Linked DNA regions of Haloglycomyces albus DSM 45210. The protein of the gene in region 2 binds, or shares a complex with, the protein of the main gene of each other region. Links are inferred from orthologs where the notes say so. Each region holds a gene or a part of one and is shown on either strand. Other genes may lie near its edges.

Evidence for each region.
Region 1: the proteins of secA (region 2) and secY are in contact, whole or in part, in a crystal structure (PDB 3DIN), measured with the Thermotoga maritima proteins. The link is inferred for Haloglycomyces albus DSM 45210 from one-to-one orthologs. Residues at the interface, in WP_004082002.1 of Thermotoga maritima: Glu261, Ala262, Arg263, Lys300, Ala301, Arg302, Thr303, Ile304, Ile305, Leu323, Tyr324, Asp325, Pro326, Val329, Ser330, Tyr333, Ile336, Lys340, Phe345, Val349, Glu363, Phe364, Tyr374, Ser375, Gly376, Gly377, Glu393, Ile395, Thr482, Ser483; in WP_004081795.1 of Thermotoga maritima: Glu108, Gly109, Glu110, Glu111, Ala236, Glu237, Arg238, Arg239, Ile240, Thr241, Ile242, Gln243, Tyr244, Ala245, Arg246, Arg247, Val248, Thr249, Gly250, Arg251, Arg252, Val253, Tyr254, Gly256, Ala257, Ser258, Thr259, Tyr260, Leu261, Pro262.

What each region holds. Positions count from the first base shown.
Region 1 is NZ_AZUQ01000001.1:2,078,137-2,093,663, reverse strand. Bases 5,176-8,077 are described here. They hold secY (preprotein translocase subunit SecY), read right to left. Parts: upstream 7,345-8,077; coding sequence 6,007-7,344; downstream 5,176-6,006. Other genes in these bases: rplO (50S ribosomal protein L15), read right to left, coding at 7,681-8,077; HALAL_RS0109800 (adenylate kinase), read right to left, coding at 5,176-5,745. In the rest of the region: HALAL_RS17625 (C40 family peptidase), read left to right, coding at 1-175; HALAL_RS0109830 (sigma-70 family RNA polymerase sigma factor), read right to left, coding at 626-1,576; orn (oligoribonuclease), read left to right, coding at 2,190-2,864; HALAL_RS17620 (DUF1707 SHOCT-like domain-containing protein), read right to left, coding at 3,101-3,613; HALAL_RS17615 (DUF1707 SHOCT-like domain-containing protein), read right to left, coding at 3,626-4,123; map (type I methionyl aminopeptidase), read right to left, coding at 4,233-5,069; more of HALAL_RS0109800, read right to left, coding at 5,119-5,175; more of rplO, read right to left, coding at 8,078-8,130; rpmD (50S ribosomal protein L30), read right to left, coding at 8,130-8,315; rpsE (30S ribosomal protein S5), read right to left, coding at 8,328-8,942; rplR (50S ribosomal protein L18), read right to left, coding at 9,940-10,335; rplF (50S ribosomal protein L6), read right to left, coding at 10,338-10,874; rpsH (30S ribosomal protein S8), read right to left, coding at 10,895-11,302; HALAL_RS0109760 (type Z 30S ribosomal protein S14), read right to left, coding at 11,569-11,754; rplE (50S ribosomal protein L5), read right to left, coding at 11,754-12,323; rplX (50S ribosomal protein L24), read right to left, coding at 12,323-12,634; and 7 more genes. UniProt on the Escherichia coli protein: The central subunit of the protein translocation channel SecYEG. Consists of two halves formed by TMs 1-5 and 6-10.
Region 2 is NZ_AZUQ01000001.1:708,509-724,554, forward strand. What follows is about bases 2,958-6,378. They hold secA (preprotein translocase subunit SecA), read right to left. Parts: upstream 6,071-6,378; coding sequence 3,158-6,070; downstream 2,958-3,157. Other genes in these bases: HALAL_RS0103425 (ABC-ATPase domain-containing protein), read left to right, coding at 2,958-3,067; HALAL_RS17300 (GNAT family N-acetyltransferase), read left to right, coding at 6,172-6,378. Also shown: HALAL_RS0103415 (DUF5319 family protein), read left to right, coding at 1-183; HALAL_RS19030 (helix-turn-helix transcriptional regulator), read right to left, coding at 205-822; more of HALAL_RS0103425, read left to right, coding at 1,361-2,957; more of HALAL_RS17300, read left to right, coding at 6,379-7,302; hpf (ribosome hibernation-promoting factor, HPF/YfiA family), read right to left, coding at 7,582-8,259; HALAL_RS0103445 (ComF family protein), read right to left, coding at 8,729-9,424; HALAL_RS17305 (ferritin-like fold-containing protein), read right to left, coding at 9,580-10,242; HALAL_RS0103460 (DEAD/DEAH box helicase), read left to right, coding at 10,808-12,370; HALAL_RS0103465 (hypothetical protein), read left to right, coding at 12,424-12,681; GTP cyclohydrolase I FolE, read right to left, coding at 12,696-13,331; ATP-dependent zinc metalloprotease FtsH, read right to left, coding at 13,516-15,522; hpt (hypoxanthine phosphoribosyltransferase), read left to right, coding at 15,818-16,046. UniProt on the Escherichia coli protein: Required for protein export, interacts with the SecYEG preprotein conducting channel.

The DNA.
Region 1 (15,527 bases), 1.4 Mb from region 2 along the record:
CAGCTCTGTTTCCCGTGACCAGCTCCAAGCGGGCGACCTGGTGTTTTACAACGGGCAAAGCCACGTCGGAATCTACATCGGTGGTGGCGACGTCGTCCACGCGCCGCAACCCGGTGAATCGGTCAAGATCTCCAATGTCGACATGATGGCGATCGACGGTTACAAACGCGCTTAGCGCAACCGACCGTTACGAGGCGGCCGACTGGTATTCCAGCGGTCGCCTCTTTTTATGCGAATAAGACGAACATCAGGGTCTGGGGCCAGAGTAGGCAAAACTAAATGGATCGAAATCGTTCAGGCTTAAGACCACGGAAGGAATTCCGCCGAACTTTCTCCCAGGAGTGTCAAACTGACGGGTCGCTGACGCTGAAAGTGCGACGCAGCGGTTGATCTGCCCGTGCATTCGGGAGGAACTCGACCAGCGCGCACGTCTCAGGGAACTGGCGAGCCGCTAACATCGCGCCGCAGGCGCGTGTGTAGCGGCGGTAGAGCTGGAGAAGAGCTCAGGTTGTTCCAGGTGCTTCAGATTTGCGCGAGGAAGATTCGTCGCGACCTTCAGGTCGTGAGAATCCCCCACAGCGCAAATATGGAGTGCCTGGGGCAAGCTGAGCGGTCACCTCACCAATCAAGCGGCTTCGGCGAGTATTTGATCGTTTGCCAGCTCTTTCAGGCGGGCCAGTGCCTGGATTTCCAGTTGGCGGATGCGTTCCCTGGATAGGTGGAAGCGGTGCGCCACTTCGGTCAGGGAGTGTTCCCGCCCGTCTTCGAGGCCGTACCGGGCTTTCACGATTCCGGCGGAACGCTCGTCCAGGTGGTTGAGCATCATTTCGATACGCTGGCGTTCCAGCCCGGCCAGTACGAGGTCTTCCGGTCCCGGTTCGTCGGAGTCGGCCACCAGGTCCCCGAGGTTCGTATCCCCGTCGTCACCGATGGGCGTATCCAGAGAGACGGTGTCTTGGCTCCAGCGTATGAGTTCGTTGACTCGCTCGACGGTCACGCCGAGTGCGTTGGCGATCTGTTCGGGATCGGGTTCTCCGCCCAACTCGCGAGTGAGTTGTCGGGTCACATTGCGCATCCGGTTGACGTCTTCTACCAGATGCACGGGTAGACGTACGGTGCGTTCTTGCTGTGCGATCGCTCGGCTGATCGCTTGCCGGATCCACCAGGTGGCATAGGTGGAAAACTTATAGCCCCTGGCATAGTCGAATTTCTCCACCGCGCGCACGAGTCCGGTGTTGCCTTCCTGGATCAGATCCAGCATCGGCATACCCGAGCGTACGTAGCGCCGCGCTATGGATACGACAAGTCGCAGGTTGGCCTTGATGAACTGCTCTTTCGCTCGAGCACCCTCTTCGATCAGTCGCTTGAGATCTTTATCACTCAGACCTTCGGGTGCCGTGCGCTCCTTAAGCAGGTAGGCTGCATAGAGTCCCGCTTCGATCGCCTTGGCCAAGTCGACCTCCGCGGCGGCGTCCAACAACGGCGTCCGCGAGATCTCGTGTAGGTAGACACCTACCAGGTCCCGCTCTTCAGCGACCTCTTCGGTGGTTAGGGTGGGTGTAGTGTTGTTGTCCACGCTCAAGGTCTCCTCTAGGTTCTCGTCCCCCACGCCGTAAAAATCGGCGTACCTGTTACAACGACCGTGCAACCACCGGGAATTCCACAATCAGGGTGTCGCTTACACCACCAATACCCCACCGTCGCCACTGCTCCTACTTTACGCTTACAGCTTTGACCGATGAACGGTACCTGCAGCAACCTCATTGTTCACTGCCGTCGAATCGCCGGCTTAAGCACAGGCTCATCTACCTCACGGATTCAACGGACGATCATGACGACCTTATTCCAAGGAATTTCCAGTGACTGTCAACACAGGCACATCTTCGCGGAGGCAACAGGTAAACTCCGTCAGATGTTTGCCGCAATTCAGTCGATTTCATCAACCGCATTGTGCGGCCCGCCTCGTCGCGGCCCTTACTCTCCAGAGGTACACGCGCATTATTGCACGAAAGTCGAGAGCTATTTATATTGCGGCACCAATCACGTACCATGACATGCGATAATACGTAACAATTGAATAAACACACTATAACTGTCAACTACAGTGACCAATAATATAACGGTAAGCGCGAATAAATGTCAAGCCGCCAAGTGCGGTTGTTTCCAATCCCACCGCGTACAGTAACCCTGTGAGTAATAACGGAAACAACAATAAATCCGACCGACTTGTCTGGGCCGACTGTGAAATGACCGGTCTCGACCCCGAGGCCGAAACCCTCATTGAAATCGCCGTCATCGTCACCGATGCTGATTTGAATCCACTGGATGAAGGAATCGACATCATCGTTCACGCCGACGACGAGCATCTCGACAACATGGTCCCCGTGGTCTCTACGATGCACGCCGAATCGGGACTCACCGACGCCGTGCGCGCGTCCACGGTCACCTTGTCCGAAGCCGACATCGCAGTGACCGATTACGTCAAACAATTCGTTCCCGATGCCAATACCGCTCCATTGTGCGGCAATTCCATTGCCACTGACCGTTTGTTCATCAGAAAGTACCTTCCCCGGCTCGAAGCACATCTCCACTACCGGATGATCGACGTCTCCAGCGTCAAAGAATTGACGCGTCGGTGGTACCCCCGCGTGTACCAGAATCAGCCCGGTAAAGGAATGGCACATCGCGCGCTGGCCGACATCCGAGAGAGCATCGACGAGATGACCTACTACCGAGAGGCCGTGTTTGTTCCCCACCCCGGGCCGAACAGCACGCAGGCGGCGGAGATAGCCGCTCAGGTGTCCGCTCGGAACTGGGACGCGTCCAGCGACGAGGTATCAGAAAAAGAAGCCACTTCGGACTGAGACGCCGAACACCCACCCCGGTGTCAATCCGCCGGAAGCGATTGACTATCATTGAGTACCGGTTGCGGGGTTTCCTCACCGGAAGCCGAACAACCGGGTAACCACCCATGGCGATCGTAGCTCAGCAGGTAGAGCACCTGGTTGTGGTCCAGGATGTCGCGGGTTCAAATCCCGTCGATCGCCCCAGACAAAAGGGCCTCACTTTTAAGTGGGGCCCTTTTTCATGCCTTAAAGTTTCAGTCGTCGAAACGCTTACGGACACGTCGCATACGTCGCTTGCGCTGTTCCTCCTGCCACCAGGGACGGATGATCGACCGTTCGGCAATCGTCAGGGCCCCACCAGCAATGAGGAGTGGTATCAATACCCAAATCGGCCACATGTTCTGGTGCTCCCCAGTAAGAAGGAAAACAGCCATCCAGATACTGGTGGTCGTGGCCATGGGAATGGAAAGACCGAACCAAACCCATTTAATCCACGCGGGTGTACCGTGCGACACTTGTCCGCCGGCCACGGCCTGTTGATAGAGGGGAAGGTCGGCCAGCTCTCGTTCGGCTGCGCCCAAGGTCTTGGCGTCAAACACGTTTTCCAGACGTTTCTCATATTCGTCCAGTTCGAGATATCCGTCCTCCACCGAGCGATTAAGAAGTGAATCCAAATAGAGTCGTTCACGATGCCCCAGCCGTGTTTCCGGGGGAGAGTTAGCCACATCGAATCCGCCGTCGCCGATCTCGTTGTTCTTATTGGCCATGCTTATCCTTACCTATTCATCGCAATTCCCGGTACCCGTTATATATCGCACTACCCCTACGGCAAGGAGAACCGCCATGGGAAACGCCGGCCAGAACGCGCTCATCGAGCCGGAGACGACCCAGGTAGCCAACCATACGGATGTAGTGATGGAACCGACCCACAAGAACGGATGAAGTGCCTCAATGAATGACAACGACTTCGTATCATCCTGGTCGGCCACTACTTCACCGTCACGCGTGACCTTGCCATCACGCTTTTCCACGTATGACCCTTCAAGCGGGCGATGGTCATTGGCGTGAACCACGCCTTGTGCGCCAGGCAGCTCAACGGGAAGGTCATCGAATATCAAGTCCAATTCCGCTCGGGTCTGGGCTTCATAGACCTGGGCTGAGCGGGTGTCGAACTCCCCGATCGTCAGTCGCCCTTCAGTAGTGGCCGAGTTCAGCAGTTCAACGGCTTGCTCACGTTCACGATCGGAAATACGATACTTGCCGGGGTCGGTAGACATGCTCATAGTATGACATTAACGAATCTCGCCGCCGCGACGTCATCAAGACATTATGACTATGGCACAGTGCTGTCAGAATCGGATCCCCGGATGGTGAGGAATTATCAAGCTATTCGCGCTTGGCGATGGCGGATACCAGGTCTCCCAGCATGTCCACCCCGCCGTCAGGAGCGGTCAGAACCCACAACCCGTCCTCCAACAGGGCAATGGTGTGTTCGGTGTGGGCAGCGATCGATCCATCCTCAGCGACGATGGTCCACTGGTCGTCCAGTTCCATCGTGTCGGGAGAACCAAGAGTGATCATGGGTTCGATCGCCAGGCACATGCCAGGCTTGAGTTTGGGGCCGTCTCCCGGTTCACCGTAATTGAGGATATGCGGGTCCTGATGCATCTCGGTCCCGATACCGTGTCCACCGAAACCTTCGACAATGCCGTACTTCCCCGAACTGTCGACCGAACGCTCAACGGCGTTCGAAATACCGCCCAGGCGCTTTGCCGTCGCGGCAGCTCGGATACCGGCCCACATGGAGGCCTCACACGCCTGGTTGAGAGCGTGGACCTCAGGAGTGACCTCGCCGATTTCAAGGGTGATGGCCGCGTCCCCGTGCCAGCCGTCCACGATCGCGCCGACATCGATGGAAATCACATCACCATCACGCAGAACCCGCTCGTCACTTGGGATGGCGTGAACAATCTGCTCATTCACCGACGCACAGATCGAGGCCGGATAGGGGCCCGAACCGATGTCGTAGCCCTTGAATGAGGGAATCCCACCGCCGTCACGAATCACCTTCTCGGCAATACGATCCAGCTCACCGGTCGTCACACCGGGTCCAGCCGTATCCCGCATGGCCTGGTGCACCGCCGCCACCACCAGACCGGCGCGACGCATTTTCTGAATCTGCTCGAGGCTTTTGATTTGAATATTCTGACGACGACGGAACATGTCCACGCTTCCCTACGGCATTTAAATCGACAAAGGGCGAAACCCGACTCTAATCGAGTTTCAAAGCCTTCATAATACGTTTGGTTACCGAATCCAGTTCCCCGACCGCGTCGACGCCCTGCAACTTTCCTTGCTGGGAGTAGTAGTCGAGAATGGGGGCGGTCTGGTCGTGGAAGACCTTTAGACGATTTTGAATCGCCTCAGGATGGTCGTCGTCACGCTGCTTCACGTGCTCACGCTCGTCTTCCGGCGGAGGATTGAATTCCACGTGATAGACCTTGCCGGTGACGGTCGAGGTGCGACGCCCCGAGAGCCGACGAACGACCTCTTCGTCCGGCACACGCAGTTCCAGAGCGACGTCGATGCCGTGGCTTCCCAGGGTCTCGTCGAGGAACTGCGCCTGGCCGGTGTTACGCGGGTAGCCGTCGAGAAGGAAGCCCTCCTGTGCGTCGGCCTCGTTCAGACGGTCGGCGACCATCTTATTGGTGACCTCGTCCGGAACCAGGTCGCCCGCGTCCATGTACCGCTTTGCCTCGAGGCCCAGTTCGGTTTCCCCGGCCACGTTGGCGCGGAAGATGTCGCCGGTCGCGATGGCGGGGACGTTGAGCTTTTCGGCGATCATGCCGGCCTGGGTACCTTTACCGGCCCCGGGGGGACCTACCAATACCAATCGCACAAACATATCCTTCCCAAATACTGCGGAGTTCTCAGCGAATGCCGTTCGAATGCCTACCCGCAAGTACGGCCACTTCGAAAGGGCACGGGATTTAAACGTATCCTTCCGCGACATTCCCTGTCGAGGCCACAGCGGAGTTTATGGCTTATCTATCTTTCGGCCCGCGCCTTTGCGAACCTCGCCCTCCCGACATGGCGGGAGGATAAAACAGACCGGTTCGCCGCTCGCAACTCGAGCGGCGAACCGGTCTTCAACGTTTAATTACCGCAGGAAGCCTTGGTAGTGACGCTGCTCCAGCTGCGATTCGATCTGTCGGACCGATTCAAGACCGACACCGACCATGATCAGCACCGAGGTACCACCGAAGGGGAACTGTGCGAACAGGTCCTGATTACCCATGATCACGATCGCCAGGTTCGGCAGAATCGCGATCAAGGCCAAGTATATCGACCCTGGGAACGTCAATCGGGAGAGAACCTGCTGCAGGTAAGACGCCGTCGGCTTACCTGGGCGCACACCGGGGACGAAGCCGCCGGCCTTCTTCATGTTGTCGGCGATGTCGTCGGCCCGGAAGGTGATCGACACGTAGAAGTACGTGAAGAAGATGATCATCAGCGCGTACATGCTGATGTAGACCCACGAGCCCTGGTCGGTCAGATAAGTGGATACAAAGCTGACCCAAGCGGAGTCACTGCCCTGATTGAGTTGGAGAAGCAGGGTCGGGATGTACAGCAACGAGGAACCGAAGATGACCGGAATGATACCGGCCTGGTTGACCTTGATCGGGATATAGGTGTTGGTGCCGCCGTACATCCGGCGCCCCACCATCTTCTTCGCGTACTGTACGGGGATCCGACGCTGCGACTGTTCGATGAAGACGACCGCGACCATGATGGCGATACCGACGACCACGATGATCCCGAAGAGGAACCAGCCCTCGGTCTGCTGCAACGTCCAGAACTGACCTGGCAGCGCCGACGCGATCGAAGCGAAGATCATCAGGCTCATACCGTTACCGACACCGCGTTCGGTCACCTGCTCACCGAACCACATGATCATCGTGGTTCCCGCGACCATAACGGCTACGACGGTGACGATCGACAACCAGAAGGGAATTCCTTGATCAGACAGGTTCGGCAACATACCCGGACAGTCGGCCCCCATCAGGGTTCCGTTTCTTGCCAACGCGATATAACCGGCCGCCTGCAAGGTCGCCAAGCCAACCGTCAAATACCTGGTGTACTGGTTGATCTTGGCTTGCCCAGGCTGACCTTCCTTACGCAGCTGCTCCAAGCGGGGAATAACCACCGTCAGCAACTGCATGATGATCGACGCCGTGATGTAGGGCATGACACCCAAGGCGAACACCGACAACTGCAGAAGGGCCCCACCGGTGAACAGGTTCAAAATACCGAAGACCCCGGCACTGTCACTGTCGGCATCCTGCAATGGTGCGATACATGCCTGCACAGTGGCATAGTCAATGCCCGGTGACGGTGTTTGCGCCCCAAGACGATACAACGCAATGATAAAAAGCGTAAAGAGTATTTTTTTGCGCAGGTCAGGGGTCTTGAACGCGCTAACGAAGGCGGAGAGCAAGGCATTTCCTCCTGGTTAGGACCGGGTCGATCCTTAAGCGAGCCTCAATCGGGTGGGGTTCCCAATTGACCAAAATCGGGCTTCATAGGTTTCAAGGTCTGTCGAGAATCCGCGTTCACAAAACACCGATCCTCGCTAGGTGAGCCTAGCAGGTGGTGAGTATCGCAGTACACCCACCCTGGCAAGTCAACGAAATTGCCGCCCAAGGAGTTACGGGATGAATACAAGTTGGAGGCAGTGAAAAAGGGCGGCTGGGTATCCCCAGCCGCCCTTGTGTCTTAGCCTACGTCCAACACCTCGGTGCGGACGAGCAGAGCACAGGTCGTCACAGCTCCCTTAACGGGCGACGACCTCACAAGTACCGCCGGCGGCGGTGATCTTGTCATTGGCCGAACCACTGAAGGCGTGAGCCTTGAGGTCGAACTTGACACCCTCCAGGTCGCCTTGACCGAGAACCTTAATGCGTTCTTTACGGTTCAAGACTCCCTTTTCGATGAGTTCCTCAGGACCAACCTGACCGCCTTCAGGGAACAGTTCCACTAGGCGGTCCAGGTTCACAACCTGGAAAACGACCTTGTTGTGGGGCTTGAAGCCCTTGAGCTTCGGCAGGCGCATCTGGAGCGGCATCTGGCCACCCTCAAAACCTGCCGGTACGGTCTTGCGAGCCCTCGTACCCTTCGTACCGCGGCCGGCCGTCTTACCCTTCGAGGCTTCACCGCGCCCAACGCGAGGCTTGGTGGTCTTGGCGCCGGGTGCCGGACGGAGGTCGTGAATGCGAATACCCATTACTTCTCCACCTCCTCGACGTCAACCATGTGGTCGACGATTGCGATCATGCCGCGGGTGTCCGGCGTGTCGGGGCGCAGTACCGAGTGACGAATACGGCGCAGTCCCAGCGACTGGATCGTGGCCCGCTGTTTGGGGGTCTTATTGATCAGCGAACGGGTCTGGGTGATCTTCAACTCTGACATGTCCAAACCCCCTTACGCCTGTACAGCCTGCGTCGAGGCTTCAGCGCGCGCACGCAGAAGGCCGGCGGGAGCGACGTCCTCGAGCGGCATGCCACGACGGGCGGCGACCGACTCCGGGCTCTCCAGCTGACGCAGCGCGTCAACCGTCGCGTGCACGATGTTGATGGCGTTCGACGAACCCAGCGACTTCGTCAGAATGTCGTGGATTCCGGCGCACTCCAACACGGCGCGGACGGGTCCACCGGCGATAACACCGGTACCGGCGCTGGCCGGCTTCAACATGACGACGCCGGCGGCATCCTCACCCTGGACCGGGTGCGGAATGGATCCCGCGATACGGGGAACGCTGAAGAACGACTTCTTGGCCTCTTCAACACCCTTGGCAATCGCGGAGGGCACCTCTTTGGCCTTGCCGTAACCGACACCGACCTTGCCTTCACCGTCGCCGACGACGACGAGAGCGGTGAAGGTGAACCGACGGCCACCCTTAACGACTTTGGATACGCGGTTGATGGTGACGACGCGCTCGATGTGCGGAGACTTCTCCGCCCCACCACGGCCACCGCCGTCACGGCGGGAACGACGCTTACCGTCTCCCTTACCGCCTTGTTGCTTCTCATCAGCCATGAGACTGATTCCTTCCATTGCTAAACGCCGAACCCACCGTTATGGGGTTCGACTCGCTCTATACTTCTGTACCGTTCGCAAGCGAACGGAACATCGCTACCTGAATCGGGGCCGACCACATCGATCGACTCCATGACACGGGCAACCTCACCATTATGCCTTGAAGCCTCCCTAACGAAGGTATTGACCCCACGTGAACTTCCACACTTGGTGGGTGGGTGACCGCTGGGGGCTGCTGAGGCACTACGCCTTCGCGCTGCGGGGGCCTCTTGCGACCACAAGGCCGCTACGAGTCCTCCTCGCACGAATTCGCAGCACCTCAGCAGCCCCCAGCTCCTTTCCAGCTCTACCGCTTCTGCGCTGCGCTCGAAGCTCGCCAGTTACGTCAGGGGCATGCGTGGTGGTCCAGTTTTCTTGAAGGTACAGGCAGCTCTACCGCCTCTACGCTCCGCTGGAAGCTCGCTAGTTGACGTATCCGTGGGGACGATGCGATTGAAAAACGGCCAGTTCTCCTGCCACACCGCGCTAAAACACCCGCAGGTCACCAATCGGTAGATCGCAAGTTCGGTATGGCGGTCGAATCTTTCCTGACGTGACAGCCAGATCTACTGGCATCTACCAGTACTTACGTTCTCGACGCCGGAAACAATCGTTAGCCGATTGCTGTTCGTAGGCGGTAGGAAGCTCGAGGGCAATCCATTGGATTAACGCCGGGCGCAGGACTATCGATGGAGGTTGCTCAACAATCGAGTTCGGAACTGGGACATGCCCAAAAGAAAAACCGCAGTGCACCACCTAATGCGGTCACCACGGCAATAACAACGAAAAATTAAGTCGCTGACGCGCGTACGCGGTCATGCGACGTCCGAGCTGGAAAGGAGTTCCGACGTCGCACAGTGCGTTGAATAGTGGGATTCTCAGGTTCCGCGCGTACTTCAGTACGCGGGGTTCTGAGAACACCGCTAGGCGACGTGCTGTGCGACGTCGGAACGGTCACCTAAAACGTAAGGCCGCCGTTGCGGGCTGCATCGGCCAGTGCGGCGATGCGGCCGTGGTATTTGCGGCCACCACGGTCGAATACGACCGCGTCGACGCCCGCTTCCTTGGCGCGCTCGGCCACCAGTTCACCGACCTTTTTCGCTTTGTCGGTCTTGGTGCCCTCGAAGTCGTCAAACGACGCCTCGACACTGGAGGCAGCGGCCAACGTGTGGCCCTCGTCGTCGTTGATGACCTGAGCGGTGATGTGCAAGTCGGAACGGAATACCGCGAGGCGCGGACGCGCCGAGCTGCCGTGAACCTTCTTGCGCAGACGGAAATGGCGACGGTCGCGAGCCACCCGACGGCGGTACGCCTTCGGAGCGGTTTTGCTTCGCTTCTGCAGTTTGGCACCCATAACTACTTACCTGCCTTTCCGGCCTTGCGGCGAATGCGCTCGTCCGCGTACTTAACGCCCTTGCCCTTGTACGGTTCCGGTGGACGCAGACCGCGAATGTTCGCGGCAACCTGACCGACCAGCTGCTTGTCGATACCGTCGATGTGCAGAATGGTGGGCTTTTCCAGCGTCAGGGTGATGCCTTCAGGTGCGTCGACCTGAATGCTGTGGCTGTAGCCGAGGCTGAGCTCGACGCCTTTACCCTTGGCTTGCCCACGGTAACCGGTACCGTTGATTTCCAAAGTCTTACGGAAGCCTTCCGAGACGCCCTGAACCATGTTATTGATCAGGCTGCGTACGAGCCCGTGCAGCGCACGGCTCTTCCGCTCGTCGTCGGGGCGGGACACCTTGATGGTGCCGTCTTCGACCTCAACCGAGATCTCTTCCGGAATTTCCTGCGACAGTTCACCCTTCGGGCCCTTAACGGTGACCGCAACGCCGTTGACGGAAATGTCAACGCCGGAGGGAACTGAAATCGGTGCTTTCCCAACACGGGACATGCTGCATACCCTCCCTTGATTTACCAGACGTAGGCGAGAACTTCGCCGCCGACGTTACGTTTACGAGCTTGACGGTCGGTGAGTAGACCACCGGACGTGGATACGATCGCCACACCCAGACCACCGAGCACTCGCGGCAGTTCACTGGACTTGGCGTACACCCGCAGACCGGGCTTCGAAACACGACGCAGGCCGGAGAGCGAACGCTCCCGGTTGGCACCGAACTTGAGGTCGACGACCAGCTTTTTGCCGACGGTGCCTTCCTTGGGCTCTTCGGCGTGCCAGTCGGCGATGTAACCTTCCTGCTTCAAGACCTCGGCGATAGCCGCTTTGGTCTTGGAGTGAGGCATTGACGTCGATTCGTGAAATGCCTGGTTGGCATTCCGCAGACGGGTCAACATGTCTGCGATCGGATCGGTCATTGTCATGGAGTAGAACTCTCTTTCCGTCACGGTTCCCGAAGCCGGTACACCGTCTCCGGGCCTGTGACAGTCGGTTGCCCCGGCTCGTGAAAAGTCAGAGCGGGGACAACGGTCGAATGAAATTATGTGCGCCTTCGGAAACGGTTACCCGAGCCCGAGGCCACACCAGAGGGGGTGAGTGCCCGTTGTCGAACACCCACCCCAACGAAACCAGCACCCGTTCGGTCGATTCCCCGCCCGAGAGAACGGGGCCGACCCGCAGGTGTGGAAAACTACCAGCTGGCCTTGTGAACGCCGGGCAGCTCTCCACGGTGCGCCATGTCACGCAGGCACACGCGGCAGAGGCCGAACTTGCGGTACACCGAGTGCGGACGACCGCACTTCTGGCAGCGGGTGTAAGCGCGCACCTTGAACTTAGGCTTGCGCTGTTGCTTGGCGATGAGCGCTTTCTTTGCCATTAGCTGTTCTCCTTAAACGGGAAGCCCAAGTGACGCAGCAGCGCCCGGCCTTCATCGTTGGTCTTCGCGGTGGTCACCAAGGTGATGTCCATACCGCGAACCCGGTCCATCTTATCCATGTCGATTTCGGGGAACACACTCTGCTCGGTCAGACCGAAGGTGTAGTTGCCGTTGCCGTCGAACTGACGGTCGGACAGTCCACGGAAGTCGCGGATACGAGGAAGGGCCAACGAGAGAGTCCGGTCCAGGAATTCCCACATCCGGTCACCGCGCAGGGTGACCTTGGCGCCAATGGCCTGTCCCTCACGCAGTTTGAACTGCGCGATGGACTTCTTAGCGCGACGCACGATAGCTTTCTGCCCGGTAATGGTGGCCAGGTCGGACAGGGCGCCGTCAATCAGCTTGGAGTCACGCGCAGCGTCACCCACACCCATGTTGACCACGATTTTCACCAGACCGGGAACCTCGTGAACGTTGCCGTACTTGAATTCGTCGGTCAGCTTGCCGCGGATCTCGGAGTTGTACTTCTCCTTTAGACGCGGAGCGACTTTTTCAGCTACGTCAGTCATTACAGATCCTTACCCGTCCGTTTCGAAATACGGACTTTACGGCCATCGTCGCCGATGCGGTAACCCACGCGGGTGGGCTTGCCATCTTCGAGGACCATCACGTTGGACACGTGGATCGCCGCCTCATGCGTCTCGATCCCACCGGTCTGCGAACCGCGTGCGGTCTGACCGGCTTTAACGTGCTTGGTAACGCGATTGACACCTTCGACGAGGACACGCTCACGCCGCGGGTAGGCCTCGAGGACCTGCCCCTCGGCACCCTTGTCCTTGCCGGCGATGATGCGTACACGGTCGCCTGATTTGATCTTCATCTCTTACAACACCTCCGGGGCGAGGGAGATGACCTTCATGAACTGCTTGTCACGCAGTTCGCGGGCGACAGGGCCGAAGATACGGGTCCCTCGCGGTTCACCGTCTCTGACGAGGACTGCGGCGTTTTCGTCGAACTTAACGTAGGAACCGTCGGGACGACGGCGTTCCTTCTTGGTGCGAACGATAACGGCTCTCACAATGTCGCCTTTTTTCACGCCGGCGCCCGGGGTCGCTTCTTTCACCGCGGCGACAATGGTGTCACCAATGCCGGCGTAGCGACGGCCCGAACCACCCAGCACGCGAACGCAAAGCAGCTCGCGCGCACCGGTGTTGTCGGCGACTTTCAGCCGAGATTCTTGCTGGATCACGTCGAATCTCCCCTACTTTGCCTTTTCAAGGATTTCGACCAGACGCCAGCGCTTGGTCTTGGACAGCGGACGGGTTTCCATGATGGAAACACGATCGCCGACACCGCACTGGTTGTTCTCGTCGTGTGCCTTGTATTTCTTAGTGGTACGCATGACCTTGCCGTACAGGGAGTGCTTCTTACGGCTCTCCACTTCGATGACGGCAGTCCGGTCCATTTTGTCGCCGACGACAATGCCCTCCATTACTTTACGCCGGCCACGAGTTGCGTTCTCGCTCATTAGTTATCCTCCTCCGGCGCAGCACTGAGGCCAAGACGGCGCTCATTCATGACAGTGTAAATACGGGCGATCTCTTTCTTCACCACACCGAGCGTGTGGTTGTTTTCGAGCTGCCCCGTGGCTGAACGAACCCGAAGGTTGAACAGCTCATCTTTCTTTTCGGTCAGCTTGTCGACGAGCTCTTTATCTCCGAGCTCGCGCAGCTCACCGGCGTCAATTCCGACTGCCATTAGACTTCACCTGCACCTTCACGCTTTACGATGCGGCATTTCATCGGAAGCTTGTGGATCGCACGCATCAACGCCTCATTGGCGGTCTTTTCGTTCGGGAACGAAATCTCGAACATGACCCGGCCCGGCTTCACGTTGGCAACCCAGTACTCCGGGCTACCTTTACCGGAACCCTGACGGGTTTCGGCCGGCTTCTTCGTGATCGCACGGTCAGGGAAAATGTTGATCCAGACCTTACCGCCACGCTTAATGTGACGGGTCATGGCGATACGGGCCGCTTCGATCTGACGGTTGGTCACGTACGCGTGTTCGGTGGCCTGAATGCCATACTCACCGAACGACACGCGCGTACCGCGGGATGCCTTACCCTTACGCTTCGGGGCGTGAGGCTTGCGGTAACCACGCGGTGGTTTCCGTGGCATAAGCATGTCGCTTAACCCTCCTGCTTTTGAGTTTCCGCTGACGCAGAAGCCTCAGCAGAAGCGTTGTTGCGCTTCTCAGTGCTTTGCGTCTGTTGGGTCTGCTGCTGGCCGCCACGACCGCGACCGCCGCGACCGCCGCGGCCACCACGGCCGCCACGTCCACCGGCTGGGCCGCCCTCACGGCGACGCTGCACTTGCTGCTCGGCCTGCTCCTTGAGCGTGGCCTCACCCTTGTAGATCCACACCTTCACACCGATGCGGCCGAAGGTCGTGTGGGCCTCAAAGAAGCCGTAGTCAATGTTGGCGCGCAGCGTGTGCAGGGGAACCTGGCCCTCGCGGTACTGCTCGGAGCGGGACATTTCCGCTCCACCCAGACGACCGGAGCACTGGATCTTAATACCCTTCACCTGCGGATTGCGCATGGCCGACTGAATCGACTTGCGCATCGCGCGACGGAAGTTGACTCGGCTGGCCAGCTGCTCGGCGACGCTCTGAGCCACCAGCTGCGAATCAATATCGGGGTTCTTGACCTCGATAATGTTGAGCTGGACCTGCTTCGAAGTGAGCTTCTCCAAGCGACCGCGCAGACGATCGGCCTCGGCGCCCTTGCGCCCGATGACGATACCGGGGCGCGCGGAGTGGATGTCCACGCGTACGCGCTCGCGGGTCCGTTCGATGTCAACGTGGCTGATACCGGCCCGCTCGAGACCCTTGGTCAGGAGCTTACGGATCTTGACGTCCTCGCCGACGTAGTCGGCGTAGTCTTTGTCGGCGTACCAGCGGGACGTCCAGTCAGCGCTGATGCCGAGGCGGTACCCGGTAGGGTGAACCTTTTGACCCATTATTCGGTCTCCTTCTCGGCGTCGTCTTTGCTTTCCACGGTCTCCGCCTCCGCAGGCTTCTTGGCCTTCGGGCGACGGACGGTCGGCTCGGAGGGGCTGCCGGAGGCAGTCACCGATTCCACCGTGACCGTGATATGGCTGGTGCGCTTGTTGATCCGGTAAGCACGCCCGTGAGCGCGCGGACGGTAACGGCGCATGGTGGGCCCTTCGTCGACCATGATCTCGGAGATCATGAGCGCTTCGGGGTCCAGACCGAGGTTGTTCTCGGCATTAGCTTGGGCTGAAGCGACGACCTTGTAGACGTCACGAGCAGCCGCGTACGGCGCGAAATCCAGAGTCGTCAGCGCCTCGTCCACGGGCAGGCCACGTACGAGGTCCACGACGCGGCGCGCTTTGCGCGGAGCCACGCGAACGTAGCGAGCTACGGCGCGTGCCTTCGGAGCCTCTTGCTCCAGTTGTGCCATGGTGATATTCCTTCGTAATTTCTGTGAAGCCTGCCTTAGCGGCGACGGCTCTTCTTGTCGTCTTTAATGTGGCCACGGAACGTACGCGTCGGAGCGAACTCACCGAGCTTGTGCCCCACCATGTTTTCGGTGACGTACACCGGAACGTGCTTACGTCCGTCGTGAACGCCGAAGGTCAACCCGATGAAATCGGGGGTGACCGTCGAGCGACGCGACCAGGTCTTAATGACGTTCTTGCTTTTGGACTCGATGGCGGCGTCCACCTTTTTCTGAAGGTGGTCGTCTAC
Region 2 (16,046 bases):
TACTTTTCCTGGGAACTGATGACGGCCAACCTGCGCCATTTGCTGTCGGGGGCGGCCCCACTGGTCCACGAACCAGCGTTTGGCCCCGACCCCGACCGCTACCTGTCCTGGGAGTACGCGCGTGGGTATGCCGACGCCTGGCTGCGTTACGGCTCAGGCGGTGCCGCCGCCGATACCCACTAAAGTTCACGAAAGTCGGTCACGTCAACAGACCAGGCCGGAGCGGAACGCTTCGGCCACCGCATGCGCCCGATCGCGCGCCTTGAGTTTGCGAAACATCCGACGTGCGTGGGTTTTCACCGTGTCCTCCGATACGTAAAGGTCACGGCCGATCTCCGCGTTCGACTTCCCCTCACTCATGCCTCGCAGGACCTGCAGTTCGCGCTCGGTCAGGCGCATGCCTTCCAGCTCTGCCCGCTGACGTGGTGCCGGCTCGATCTTCGGTACGCGCGGACGCGTGAACATCATCGCCTGAGTCAGGGAAACGAGCAGGTCGTCGGAGTCGTTCGAAGGAGTACGAATCAGTCCCCGCGCTCCGGCCGCGACCACCATCGCGGCCATACGGGGATCGGCGGCGCCGGCCATGATCACGCTGGTCCGGGGGGAGCGTCCACGTACGACACGAGTGAATTGCACTGGATCCGGGGCTGCCAGTGACACGTCCACGAGCACCATGTCAACGGTGCGACGGGCTAGTTCGTTGAAAAGGTCGGCCGGATTGTCCACGCTGCGGACCGACTGCGCGAGCCCCATGCGAGCGGCGCAGGCCGCGATTTTCTGTCCGGCTTGAGGAGTCTTAACACAGACCACTACAGTTCTCACTTTTAATACCCTTCACTGCGGTTGGTGTCATAGCGCTCTGCGGCGCTTGTCGTTGGCGGTCAATCGCACTCAGCCCTCGAAACGTGCCCGTACGGCCGACGTCTGGACGGATGCGGTCGTCGGGCCAATGCCCGCAGCAAATCGTCATGGTCGCCACCTTCGGTCATCTATCTTGAGCTGTCCGTATCAGGACTCCGATCTCGAAATACCGGTGACGGATCGATCCGCTCACCGTTCGGCCCGCGGAAAGCACTCCGTTCCAGCGTTCGTAGCCGCCTGAACAGGTCTTCGATTGACGGTTATTGGTCCTGACATGAACTAGATGCGCCAGTACTCGAACTATGACGCGATTTCCCAGAAATTTTTTGAGTGAATTTTGACCAACCAGCTGACTGTTGTCATGGGGCGTTCGCGCCGCTTCGGTCCTCGGCACCAAGCTCCGATTCCGGGTTCGGGCGCTCCCCGCGGAGACGTGCTGCTTCCGACTCCCCAGCCTCACCACCGTCGTACCAAAACATAGAAGTGGGAGACTAGGAATATGAAGCAGCGAAATCATCACCGCTACAAGAGTCGAGAACAAAACGAAAATCCGCGTCACAATCTATTTAACGAACTAACGTCCCTTGAGGGTGCGGGTTACGGCAGATATAAATCGCTGCAAGGTGAATGGCGCACCAAGGATGCAATCATTGAAATTCTTCGGGTTCAGTCTGATCCCTTTGCTCCGCCGTCGCGTGTTGCCATTCGATTCGATCCCGATCAGGCCGACCTCATCGAGGAATGGCACGCCACCCCGCAACGGCGTGCCACCCTGGCGGTTCTACTGGCAAAACGGTTTCGCAAAGCGCTTCGTTCCCGTGATATTCGCATCGACTCCGGAGGACAGGAGATCGTCAATCGCGCCTCCTGCGAGATCGCGGAAGACGGCTCCGTCGTTTTCCGAGTAGGAGTGCAGTTCCCCGGCAAAGGACGACGCATCGCCGGGCGTGCGGCGGCCCGGGTTTTGGCCGACGACCTACCGAACGCTGCCGACGTCTCGCTCAACGTGACCGAAGAGGAGGCCGAACAGTGGATTCGCCACGCCGATGACGTCACCGCCCTCCGCGAGGAGGTCGCGCGGCTCGGCCTTGTCGCCTTCGTGGCGGACGGGTCCATGCTGGCCCGACGCAGCGGAGTAGACGATCGGCCCATGGACGACGGAGTCCCCTTCCACTCGCCCGAGGAGCTGGCGTTCACCGTCAAGCTTCCGCACGCCGGAGAAGTCCGCGGCATGGGGGTCAAGCCCGGCATCACCTTGATCGTCGGAGGCGGCTTTCACGGAAAGTCCACCCTGCTGCGCGCCTTGGAGGCGGGAGTCTACGACCACATTCCCGGCGACGGCCGCGAATTCGTCGTCTGTGATCCCACCGCGGTCAAGGTTCGCTCCGAAGACGGCCGTTCGGTCACCGACGTCGACGTGCACGCTTTCGTGGACCATCTGCCCAGCGGCGACGACACCAAATCGTTCAGCACCGAAAACGCCTCCGGTTCGACCTCGCAGGCGGCCACGACCGTGGAAAGCCTGGAAGTGGGTTCGCAACTGCTGCTCATCGACGAGGACACCTCCGCGACCAACCTCATGATCCGCGACGCGCGCATGCAGGACCTCGTGTCGAAGGATCACGAACCGTTGACGCCGCTGGTCGACCTGATTCGTTCTCTCTCGGACGACCACGGAATCTCCACCATCCTGGTCATGGGCGGTTCGGGAGACTACATGGACGTCGCCGACCGCGTGGTCATGATGGATTCGTACCGTGCCAGCGACGTGACCGAACGAGCCAAGGAACTGGCCGCGCATCCGACCGGACGCCGGCCGGAGGCGGACTCCTTCGCACGTCCCCGGCCCCGGGTCGTGGACTCCTCCTCGATCTCCTCGCAGGTCCGCGGAAAGCAAAAGATCCGTTCCCAGGGCACCGACGGGATCCGCTTCGGTGACAACGACATCGACATGCGTTCCGTCGAGCAGATTACCGACCCCTCCATGACAACCGGAATTGCGCTGGCTCTGGAATTGGCGTTGAAGGAAGGACACCTTGACGGCAAGACCACTCTGAGCGAGGCCATGGACAGCCTCGACAAGGTCCTGTCGGAACGCGGCGTAGCGGAACTGAACCGCATACGACAGATCGATTTCGCCGTCCCGCGACGATTCGAGATCGCCGCCGCGATCAATCGCCTCCGCAACCTCAAAACGGTGGACTAGAGGCAAGCCCACCGACGACGAACGGTCCCGCCCCCGAAGACGAATTCGGGAACGGGACCGTTACTCGTCGCGACTGCGGAAACTCACCGCCTAATTCGCGCCGGGAGCACCGTGGCATTTCTTGAACTTCTTACCGGACCCACAGTGGCAGGGCGCGTTTCGGTTCGGAGCACCATCATTGCGGCGCTGCTGTGGATTGGCCTGCTGTGCGGGCGGAGCTTCGGAGTTCCGCGGGCCCCGACTCTTCTGTGAACTCTTTGCGGCGACCTTGGCACTGCCCTTCCGGCCCGCGCCCGGTGTCCGTTTGACATCCCGTTTCGAGCCTTTGACCGGCTGCGGAGGACGCTGGAAGACCGACTGCCCGTCCTTATCGGCCGAAGAGACCTCGGTGGCCCCGCTGCCGGCGGCCCCATCGATGGTCGGAGCCGACAGCCGTAGCTGCGACGGATCCTTGGCCGCTTCCATGCCACGAACCTCGGCCTGCGCCCGCGACGATTCCTCCGAGTCGGTCCGCACCTTGATTTCGGCGTTCATGAGGAAACGAACCGTGTCCTCCTTGATGCCGTCCATCATGGTTTGGAACATGTCGTAGGCTTCACGCTTGTACTCGATCAGCGGATCACGCTGCGCGTACGCACGGAGACTGATCCCCTGTTTGAGATAATCGACCTCGTAGAGGTGCTCCCGCCACTTCTTGTCGATCGTCTGTAGCAGAATGCGCCGTTCCAAGTCGTCGAAGACTTCTTCACCGAATTCGGCACGACGCCGCGAATACCCCCCGTGAGCGTCTTCGCTCAACGCCTCGAGAATCCTGTCCGGATCCAGGTCGTCGATGTCCCCGGCTTCCCGCACCAGATCCTTATGTTTGATCGAGACGGGGTACAGCTGTTTCAATCCGCGCCACAACTCGTCGAGGTCCCACTCCTCCGGATATCCCTCCGAAGTGGCCCCTTCGACGTAGGCGGCCAAAACCTCATCGATCATATTCGTGATGTGGTCGGTGACCTGTTCGCCCTTCAGCACCTTGAGGCGCTCACCGTAGACGACTTCACGCTGCTTGTTCAGAACCTCGTCGTATTCGAGGACCTTCTTGCGGATTTCGCCGTTGTGCGATTCGATCTGAGTCTGAGCCGACTGGATCTGACGGGTGACCATCTTGGATTCGATGGGCACGTCGTCGGGCACGCGGAGGCGGTTCATCATCGCCTTCACGACGTCGGCGTTGAAACGCTTCATCAGGTCGTCGGACAGCGACAGGTAGAAACGGCTCTCCCCCGGGTCTCCCTGACGTCCGGAACGACCGCGGAGCTGGTTGTCGATGCGGCGCGACTCGTGCCGCTCGGTACCGAGCACATAGAGTCCGCCCAGATCACATACCTCGTCGCCCTCGGCTTCGCACGCGGCTTCGAACTTCTTGAGCGTCTCTTCCCACTCCGCCGCGTAGGTGTCCTCGTCGGCATCGGCGAGCCCGCGTTGCCGCAGTTCGGCGGCGGCCAAATGTTCGGGGTTGCCCCCCAGGTGGATGTCGGTACCACGCCCGGCCATGTTCGTCGCGACCGTTACCGCACCCTTACGACCGGCCTGGGCGATGATGTCGGCCTCGTGCGCATGGTTCTTGGCGTTGAGAACATTGTGCCGGATGCCTCGCTTGCTCAAGGCCGCCGACAGTTCTTCGGACTTGTCCACCGACACCGTACCGACCAGAACCGGCTGCCCGGTTTCATAGCGCTCGGCGATGTCGTCCACGACCGCGGAGTACTTCGCTTCCTCGGTCTTGTAGATGACGTCCTTTTGATCCAAGCGGATCATGGGTTTGTTGGTGGCGATCGGGACGACGCCCATGTCGTATACGCGATGGAACTCGGCCGCTTCCGTCTGCGCCGTACCGGTCAGCCCGGCCAACTTGTCGTACATCCGGAAGTAGTTCTGCAGCGTGGTGGTGGCAAAAGTCTGGTTCTCCTGCTTGATGTCCACGCCTTCTTTGGCTTCGATCGCCTGGTGAATACCGTCGTTGAAACGGCGGCCCTCCATGACACGACCGGTGAACTCGTCCACGATATTGACGTCCCCGTTGGGAGCGACGATGTATTCGCGATTATCGGCGAACAGTTCCTTGGCCTTCAAAGCATTGTTGAGGTAGCCGACGAGGGGGGTGTTGACCGAGTCGTACAGATTGTCCACTCCGAGGCGGTCCTCGACGCGCGATACGCCTTCCTCGGTAATGGCGATGGTGCGTTTGCCCTCGTCCACCTCGTAATCCTGCTCGGGTTTGAGAACCTTCGCGATCTTGGCGAACTCCGAATACCACCGTTTTTGGTGGTCGGCAGGTCCGGAGATGATGATGGGCGTACGCGCTTCGTCGATGAGAATGGAGTCGACCTCGTCAACGATCGCGAAGTTGTGTCCCCGCTGCACCATCTTGTCGATCGAGGTGGTCATATTGTCGCGGAGGTAGTCGAAAGCCAATTCGTTGTTGGTGGAATAGGTGATGTCACACGCATACGCTTCGCGACGCTGTTCCGAACTCTCTCCAGAGGCGGCGACCCCTACCGTCAGCCCCAGGAAACGGTGGATCTCACCCATCCACTCGGCGTCACGTCGGACCAGGTAATCATTGACGGTAACGATATGAACGCCCTTACCCGTCAAAGCGTTGAGGTAGGCCGGAAGAGTCGAGGCGAGGGTTTTACCCTCACCGGTTTTCATTTCCGCAATATTGCCTTGATGCAGCGCCGCGCCGCCCATAATCTGCACATCGTAGGGGCGCTTCCCCTGGACACGCCACGCTGTCTCGCGCACGGTCGCAAAGGCCTCCGGCATCAATTCGTCCAAGGTCGCTCCGTCGGCCAGGCGCTCCTTGTATTCGTCGGTCGTGGCCCGCAATTCAGCATCACTCAGTTTTTTGAACTCGTCTTCCAATGAGTTCACTGCATTGGTGATTGCTTTCAGTCGCTTCAACTGGCGGCCTTCACCAGCGCGGAGTATCCTCTCGAAGAAAGACACAGACAGTCAGCTCCATCAATATTTTGGCAATCTATTGCATTCAATTCTACGCGGTGGAATTGACTTGTATTCCCCGCGCCCAGCCCGGACAATTGGCGCCTATGGAACCAATCACCCTTGAGGCAGAAGGACTCCTACTGAATAGGTGGCAGCCCTCACACTTGGCTGATCTCGCGAAAACGTATGCCGACAAGGACATCGAACGTTTCCTTGTGATGCCGCTCCCTTGGGCTCAAAAATCCCGCGAGCGCCATCTCGACGTCATGCGTCGCATGTGGTCCACCGGCAACCCGCAGTGGGCAGTGACTGATCACACGGGCCGCTTCATGGGGTCGGTCGGTCTCCGCACTTCCGGACCGAAGATCTACACCATCACCTACCTTACCGCGCCTTGGGCCCGCAACACAGGGGTCGCCCAGCGTGCGGTTCGAGCGGCGAGCGCCTTCGCCTTTGATTCCCTGGACGCGAAACGAATCTCCTGGGACGCGATTTGCGGAAACCATTTCTCACGGTTGGTCGCGCAGCGGGTCGGCTATTCCATCGAGGGTTGGAGCCGGAACGCGGTCTTTCAGCGCGGGGTAATGCGTGATGTTTGGTTCGGCGGTCTTGTGCCGGGCGACATCCGATCGGCCGATCAGCCTCCTCCGGGCTTTGCCCGCCTCAAGGCTCAAGCGCAGTATTTCTCCCGGGCACAGGAGGAATTGGATACCGAGACCCCCGGACTGCGGCTCGTACCATTGTCGGAGGAGCATCTGGACGACGTGACCGTCACCTGTCAAGACGAGCAGTCCCAGAAGTGGACGACCGTGCCGGCGAACTATACGCGCACCCATTCCAGGACGTTTCTCACTGCGGTGTCCAAAGTGTGGGAGCGCGGCGAAACGGCCGTCTACGCCTTGGCCGACGCTCATGGTCGCTATCAGGGCACCATCGATCTCCGTCTGGGCGGTTTCCACCGTTCGGAGGGAAGCGTGGGCTATATGTCCGCCCCTTGGGCTCGGGAGCGCGGATGGATGACGGCGGCACTGCGCCGAATCTGCCGATTGGGTTTTGACGACTTGCGGCTGGAAAAGATCAATTGGTCCGCGTTGGCGAACAATGAGGCGTCCCTCCGGGTCGCCCGGAAGGCGGGATTCACCGTAGAGGGGACGCTCCGGGGGCACCAGGATACGCCCGAGGGACCCCGCGAGGACATGGTGATCGCGTCTCTGCTGCCGGATCAGCTGAATTAGGCGCTCTGACCTGTGATTTCCCCTGGTCGGAACGGTCACGCCGCAAGACTGTTCGCTGTCAGCGGCAGTGTGCACGACGGCTCTCGGCATCGCCGACGACGTCGATGAATCGAACCGCGTGAAAATCGGGGAGTGGAATCCACTCCCCGATCCGCCCAAGGCTCATCCCTCACTTCACCTTGGGCATGGTCGGACCGCCACCCCTCAAAGCAGCCCGACCAAACTATCGATAGTTGTGCCAGTCCGAAAACTGACATCTATAGCTTATTGGCTCACCGCCTACATGTCCAGTCTCAAGAGGCCGTAATCGTAGGCGTGACGACGGTAGACGACCGACGGTTTGCCACTGTCTTTATCGTGGAAGAGGTAGAAGTCGTGGCCCACCAGTTCCATGTTCTGCAGGGCGTCGTCGACGGTCATGGGTTCCCCGGAATGGGACTTCTCCCGCACGATCTGGCCGGGTAGATGATCTTCCACTATGTCGGCGAAATGGTCGATATCCTCCGAGACGAAGTGCACGTCTTCGGGTTTGGGTTTGTGATTGTTGGGGGCCTCCAGCACCGCCGCTGAACCCGCCAGTGGACCACCACCACCGTTGACCAGGCTTGCTGAGGCTTCGGCCAGGGATTTCGGTCGCGATTTTCCGCCCGCGTGGATGCGTTTGCGGTCGGCCGCTTTCCGCAGTCGGGTCGCCAGTTTTCCACTGGCCTTTTCGAACGCTGACCGGAAGTCGGCGGCGGAGGCCTCGGCGCGAATAACCGGGCCTTTTCTCCGGCAGGTGATCTCCACACGTTGAGCATGGTCGCTTTGTCGAGGATTGCGTTCGTGATAGAGCTCAACATCGATGTGCATGGCCTTGGCATCGAACTTGGAGATGGTGCTGTCTATTTTTTCTTCAACCAGCTCACGATAGTGGTCAGGAACTTCTACGTTACGACCTTTGACGACGATTTCCACCTCGATACCTCCCAGGTGAATCCCGTGAGTTGGGGCGATCCAACTCAGGTTTGCATTGTGCTGTCGGGACAAGACTGATGCTGAGTCGTATTCAGAAAACGGCGCCCTTCGGTCTCATATGGACCGATTTGACTGCCGTACACCAAATCTCAGCCGGGGGTGGGATACCCTCCTTTCACCTGACATTCACGTGACTCAGTCACGCACCGTCATCGTGCGGTGTGGTTATTGAATTGTTGCTTCAGCCTATCGCGCACGTGCGCCATTGTGAAGCCCCTCGTTGATACGAATTTTCCTAGGAATTCACTCGAAAGTGGGGATTTTTGCGGACTCCTTCGGGTTGACAAACTCATAACCGAATTTCGTGTGTTCGGGGATTTTCGCGCGTCCATATCTGTACTATCGCACGTCCCCGGCTTTCATAAGACGTTTTCCACGAGGCCCGCTCGCCCGCCGATGAGAAATATTCTTAACGCCCGGCTACGGCAAGAGCCACGATCCCGTGTACCTCGATCCCCGCCGCCTCCAGCAATTCCCGGGCCACCCGCATGGTCGCTCCCGTCGTGACCACGTCGTCCAGCAAAACGACCGCTCCCCGTGGTGCCGTCGACGGCACCGATCCCAGGTAAAGGCTTCGCCGTGCCGCACGCAGTCGGGACCGATCGTCCAAGCCCACCGAGTCGGGGCGATTTCGCGCTTTCAGCCAGGGTGCTACGGCCGCCGGAAGGCGGCGTGCCACATGGCGAACATGGTCGAATCCACGGCGTCGATACGCTCGCGGCGTGGTCGGAATCGGAACCACCGTGACCTGGGATTCACTCTGATCCAGCGAACCCGCTACCGCCGTGACGACCGGCATCAGAATCCGAGACAGTGGCAGGGCCAGTTCCCGACGGCTCCGCTCCTTGTATTCGCAGAGCGCTTCCACCAGCACACCTTGATACGGCCCGGCCGTCGCGATCGGAGGCAGACATGGCCGCCGAACCGCGTGCGGAATGACGGCGGCCAGCTCTGCGGCGCAATCGTGGCACAATCCGGCATCGGTATCGCCCACACGACGGCAGCCCGCACAAGGAGCCGGAAAAAACAGGTCGGTCGCGACGTTCCAGACGGTTCGCCGTCGAGGAGAGCGCCCATCGACTTTCCGAGATGCTGGGTCGACCATGGCCGAACAACGATCCAAACGGCGCCCCGGTTACGCCGACCGCAGGTTCGCCCATATTCCGCACGTGGGGATCGCGGCAACAGGGCGCGCGGGTACCGGCGCTTGACCTCCTCCTCACGGCTAAAGCCGGGCGTCTGCGCAGTACGAAACTCCGATCAGTTGTTCAGGCCGACCGCCTTCATGCGCTCTTGATGTTGCCGGTTAAGGTTGCGCACCAAGACGGTCAACTCGCCGTCCTCGTCGAGGGGTGCGAGCGTCCGCAGCCTCTCGTCCGCCGCTACGATCTGCTGCACCAGGTTCAATGCCTCTCCGGCGATACGTCGACCCCACAGAGACAACCGTCCGGCACTGGTGGCGTCGGCGGCAATGGCCGCACGGATTTCCGCGGCGGCGAACTCGCCCACCCCACCGTCCTGGCCTCCTGCGGCAATGATCTTCTCTACTCGCTCCCCAAGTGCCCCGGCCAGCTCATTGAAGAAATCCTGGGCGATTCCCCGGCCCACGTAAAGCTTGACCATGACTTCCAACCAATCTCTGGGATTGGTGGCGTGGTGGTAGGCGGTGATGACGGGTTCGTACTGCTGGGAGCGTCGGGGAGGGGAACCACGATGTTTCAGATCGATCTTGATCGGTTCCAAGTCGTTGATCGTGGCGCCGGCGGCTTCGGCCAGACGCAGATGACGGGCGAAATCCGGGGCAAAAATGACATTCGAGCTATATCGATCAAACGCCCACAATTGATGCATCAGGAACAGCTGCAGCAACTCTACGGTCGCTTCATCATCGACGGAGCGCGATTGTTCATTCTGGTTGTCCACCTCTTCACACTAGCAATCGACGAAAACGGACTCGCTGGTACGCACGTCAACCGATGCTGAGGTCGCATTCGCGTCGAGTACGATCGGCCATCGCACCGGTGATGGAGAACCCACGTGTGTCATTTCGGGAATAGTTCATTTTGTTTGGCACGTTATTTTGGTTAGTATTGGGTTTGTTGTGAATGCCGTACTCGCCTTTCCATACGGGGAAGGTTCGGATTCAAACACCCTTATTCGATACCGATCGAGTTTGGATTGCCGATCCTGCCGGCGGCGGCCCAGCCGCGTACGGCGACGGAAGGCCATCGCACAAGCCCGGTCGCGCTCAGCGCAGTGATATTGAACCTCCCAGTGGGAGGCCGGCCCTTGGCTCTCGATCAGAGTCGAAGGCGGATGGACGCTGAGACGGTAGAATACGACTCATGTGAGGTTTTCGCTCGAATCCGGCGAGCGAGCGCCCATGACAATCGATGGAAAACTGTGGCGTTGAGTTCCACCGGATCTCTGGTATTTAGCTAGCGAGCTCCGCCACAAGGTGGAAAGCTACGTGAACAACTCAAATACAGTGAACAATACAAATGGTCAAATCGGTTCGAAATTTACCGACTTGGGGGTACGCCCCGAAACGGCCGAGGCCTTGGCGTCGCATGGAATCGACAACGCCTTTGCCATTCAAGAATACGCGATTCCGATCGCCCTGCGCGGCAGCGATATCATCGGACGCGCCCCCACCGGAACGGGGAAGACCTACGGTTTCGGCCTTCCCCTGATCGACCGGGTTCGGGCCGCGGACGAAGGTACGGACGGCCGTCCACAGGCGCTCGTTCTCGTTCCCACTCGTGAGCTGGGCATGCAAGTGGCCCGCGACTTGGAAGACGCGGGTAAGTCCCGGGCCGTCCGGGTCTTGGCTCTGTACGGTGGCACGTCCTATCAGCCGCAGATCGACGCGCTGAAGAGCGGCGTCGAAATCGTCGTCAGCACGCCCGGGCGGCTACTCGACCTCTACAAGTCCAAGCGGCTCCAGTTGAGCGGCATGAAACATGTGGTCTTGGACGAGGCCGATCGCATGCTGGACATGGGATTCGCCGAGGACGTCGAGAAGATCCTCGGTCTGCTGCCCGAAGAGCGTCAGACCATGCTTTTCAGCGCCACCATGCCCGATACGATCATGTCTCTGTCTCGGCGCTACATGAATCGCCCCATTACCGTCAGCGCGGAACCGCCGGAGTCGCAGCAGGAGTTCGACAGGACTCCCCAGACGCGGCAGCTGTTCTATATGACCCACGCGCTCAATAAGGTCGAGGTCCTCGCACGTGCATTGCAGGCCCGGGAACGCGGCCTGACGATCATCTTCTGCCGTACCAAGCGTTCGGCGCACAAGCTCACGCAGGAACTGGATTTCCGCGGCTTTTCAGTGGGAGCCGTCCACGGCGACCTGGGACAGAAGGCGCGGGAAAAGGCTCTGCGGGCCTTCCGTTCCGGCTCGATCGATACGCTCGTGGCCACCGATGTGGCGTCGCGCGGCATCGACGTGCAGGACGTGACGCACGTATTCAATTACGACGCACCGGAGGAAGCCGATTCCTATACGCACCGTATTGGGCGTACGGGTCGCGCCGGTGCCAACGGCATTGCCGTCACCTTCATCGCTTGGGAAGAGATGGCGCGTTGGAAATTCCTGGCCAAGGCGCTGGGAGTCGACGACAAAGAGATTCTCGAGACCTATCACACGTCCGATCACCTGTTCGCCGACCTTGACATCCCCCACGATGTCACCGGCTCGCTCGCCTCGGCCGACCGCAACGGCGACCGCATGGGCGTAGAGGATGCAGACCGCCGCGATTCCGGCTCGGGCGGGCGTAACCGCCGCCGGGGAGGCGGCCGCCGCAGGTCACGTCAGGGCCAGCAGGGGCGTGAACGCAATCGCGATACGGGGTCGCAGTCCAACAGCGACGGCGGCGCGGATCGGCCGCGTCGTCGGCGTCGCCGCCGGGGATCGAACTCCACCACCGGTCAGAGCGTCCCTGAAGCCGCACAGCGTGGCGGTGAACGTCGGTCGTCCGAGGCGCCGCAGGATCGTTCCGAGGCCGGACCGCGTCGTCGGCGTCGCCGTCGCCGCTCCGAGTAGCGGATACGGAACGGTCGGATCAGTCGCTGTTTACAGCAGGGTAGGCTATCGGCATGGCAGCGCGCGACGAGAATTCCTTTGATGCGGGAGGAGAAGGCTACACCGGTCCTCCCGAGGCACAACGTCCGGAGCCCGGTTGGCGGGTTCCCGGAACGTTCGCGGTGCACCCTCCGCGTACCTTGCCCGACCAGGATATGGCTGCCATTGCCGCCGACGAGTGGAAAGCGACGCTCGTGACCCGGTGGTTGGCCGGTGCGGCCGGAGCGGTCGTGGTCGTCGCGCTCATCGTTACGCTGGTCCGCCTCGGCTAACGAGGCGACTCGCTTTAAACCTTGAGGAGGCTCATGGCCTCGGCTCGGCTACGCGCGTCCGACTGCAGAATGCCGCGCACCGCTGACGTCACCGTCTTGGCACCGGGCTTTCGAATTCCACGCATCGACATGCACGTGTGCTCGCACTCCACGACCACTATGACTCCTCGCGCTTCCAGCGCTTCGGACAGTTGATCGGCGATCTGCGCGGTCAAACGTTCTTGAACCTGGGGGCGGCGTGAGTAGACCTCGACCAGCCGCGCCAGTTTCGACAGGCCGATGATCTTACCTTCGTCGCCGGGTATGTATCCGATGTGTGCCGCTCCAATGAACGGCAACAGGTGATGTTCGCAGAACGACTGCACTTCGATATCGCGGACCAGAACCAACTCGTTGTAGTCCTCGCTGAAGTTCGTCTTCATGATCTGCTCCGGGCTGACTCGCAATCCGGCGAACAGTTCGGCGTAGGCCCGTGCGACTCGACGCGGCGTCTCAGTCAAACCTTCACGGTCGGGGTCTTCACCGATTCCGATGAGGATTTCCCGAACGGCTGCCTCAATACGTTTGAGGTCGACGGTGTCTTCTACGGGGCTGCCATTTATGCGACCGTCCACCAGGCGGGCAGCGAGATTGTCGAGTTCCTCTGACATAGTCTCCACCCTAGACAATAAAAACCCGAGTTGAGCTCAGTTGTGACCTCCCTCAAAACAATTCTGTTCGATTACCTCGACGCTGCCCGCGAATGTGGTATTCGAACGCGATTCACATACAGTTCAGGGCCCCTCGCAGTGACATCACCGCAAGGGGCCCTGAACTCAGTCGTCGCTTCGGCCGTTATTCCCCGGAGCTGCGGGATTCGGACTCGTCCGAATCAACGTCGTCGTTCGATTCGGCGGCCGGTTCGGAACCGTTCGACCGATTGCCGTTGTTTCCGTTGTACTCGATGGGCGGTTTGTCCGACAACTGACGCTTGTCGGTCCCATTAAACGGCGACATCGGCGGGCGCTTTTCCACGCTGGCGGCGATACGCTGCAGATCCTCTTCATTGAGCGTTTCCCTCTCGAGGAGCTCGGCGACCATTTGATCCAGAACGTCGCGATAGCGGACCAGGATCTCGTAGGCCTCGTCGTGCGCCGTTTCGATGAGCTTGCGGACCTCCGCGTCGATGACGGCGGCGACTTCGTCGGAGTAATCCCGCTGATGGCCGTAATCCTTACCCAGGAAAGGCTCGGACGAGGCGGCCCCGTACTTCACGGCTCCGAGCCGCTGGCTCATGCCGTACTCGCTCACCATCTTGCGGGCCAGGCTCGTGGCCTTTTCGATGTCGTTGCCGGCTCCAGTCGTCGGATCGTGATAGACCAACTCTTCGGCGGCCCGGCCTCCCAGGGCGTAGGCCAGCGTATCGATCATCTCCGACCTGGACTGACTGTATTTGTCCTCGGTCGGAAGGACCAGGGTGTGCCCCAGGGAACGTCCTCGCGGAAGAATGGTGAGCTTGTGAACCGGTGAGGCATGCGGCAGAGCCAGAGCGACCAGAGCGTGTCCGCCTTCGTGGTAGGCGGTCATCTTCTTCTCTTCGTCGCCCATGACCCGACCCTTGCGTTCGGGACCGGCCGTGACGCGGTCGATGGACTCTTCGAGGGCGTCGTTGGAAATGGCCTTCTCATTGTGCCGCGCAGTCAGCAGCGCGGCCTCGTTGATGACGTTTTCCAGGTCGGCACCGCTGAAGCCAGGGGTACGACGCGCGATGGTGTCGAAATTGACGTTCGGCACGAAGGGCTTGCCCTTGGCGTGCACCGACAGAATCGACGAGCGGCCTTCCTTGTCGGGTGCGTCGACCGGAATCTGACGGTCGAAGCGGCCCGGGCGCAGCAATGCCGGGTCCAGAATGTCGGGACGGTTGGTCGCGGCGATGAGGATGACGCCGCCTCGGGAGTCGAATCCGTCCATCTCCACCAGAAGCTGGTTCAACGTCTGCTCACGTTCGTCGTGGCCGCCGCCCATACCGGCACCGCGGTGCCGCCCGACGGCGTCGATCTCATCGATGAAGACGATCGCGGGAGCGTTTTCCTTCGCCTGCGAGAACAGGTCGCGGACACGACTGGCACCGACACCCACGAACATTTCCACGAAGTCCGAACCGCTGATGGTGTAGAAGGGGACGCCCGCTTCACCCGCTACCGCGCGAGCCAGGAGCGTCTTACCCGTACCGGGAGGACCGAACAGGAGCACGCCTTTGGGGATCTTGGCTCCCAGCTCCTGGTACTTCTTGGGGTCTTGCAAGAAGTCCTTGATCTCGTGCAGTTCTTCCACCGCTTCATTGGCACCGGCAACGTCGCCGAAGGTGGTTTTCGGGGTGTCCTTGGTCAACATCTTGGCCTTGGACTTACCGAAGCTCAATACCTTCGAACCGCCGCCCTGCATCTGCGTCATGAAGAACAGCAGGAGACCGACGATCAGAATAATGGGAAGCAAGCTCACCAAAACCGAGACGATCATCGGGGTCTCGTTGACCTCGGTGTCCCATTCATCCACATTCTCGCGGATCTCTTCGGCGGTGCTTTCCATGCTTCCCGCCGGGATAAAGGCCTCGATCTTGTCGCCGTTCTGCAGTTCCAGCTGAACGATCTGCTCATTGTCAAGGACGTTGGCGTCCTTAATATTGCTGGAACCCTTGTAAACTTCGTCCAAGACTCTGGACGTGGAGACTTCCTCATACTCAGAACTACTGTTGAACATGGTGGCCACCACGATCGCGATCAGGCCAACCAGCAAAAACCAAACCCACGGTCTCCGGAAAAACCGCTTCTTCTCAGGTGTGGGCTTCCCGGCGTCGGTCACTCATTCCTCCTCTTAGGGGCCGCCTCGGCAAGCGATGCCGACGGCAAATCAACTGCACGACTCTCAATAGTCAACCACTCGAAAGTACACTGTCAGCAGGTATACACGCCCTCCAGGTCGGCACCTATGGCCTCATAAAGGGAAATTGTAACGATAATCACCTATCTGACAGAGCGGACAGAGTGATGTGTCCACTCTATCGGCTGCCCTGCCGAGACATGAGGTCGTCTTCAGTGGCATTCTGGAAGATATGACGTCGGAGCTACAGGCCCCTGCAGCGACCAACATCAGCGCTGTGGACGCAGATCTTCAAAACGAATTCAACGGCGACGAATGGTACGGAAACCACATTGAACGAGTTATCATTTCTGCCGATGCCATCCAAGAAAAGGTAACCGAGCTGGCAAAACGAGTCTCAACGGACCTTGCCGACTCCGACGACGAGATCATTCTCGTGGGGGTCTTCAAGGGAGCGGTCATGTTCATGGCCGATTTCGCCCGGGCCCTGTCGGTTCCGGTGAAAA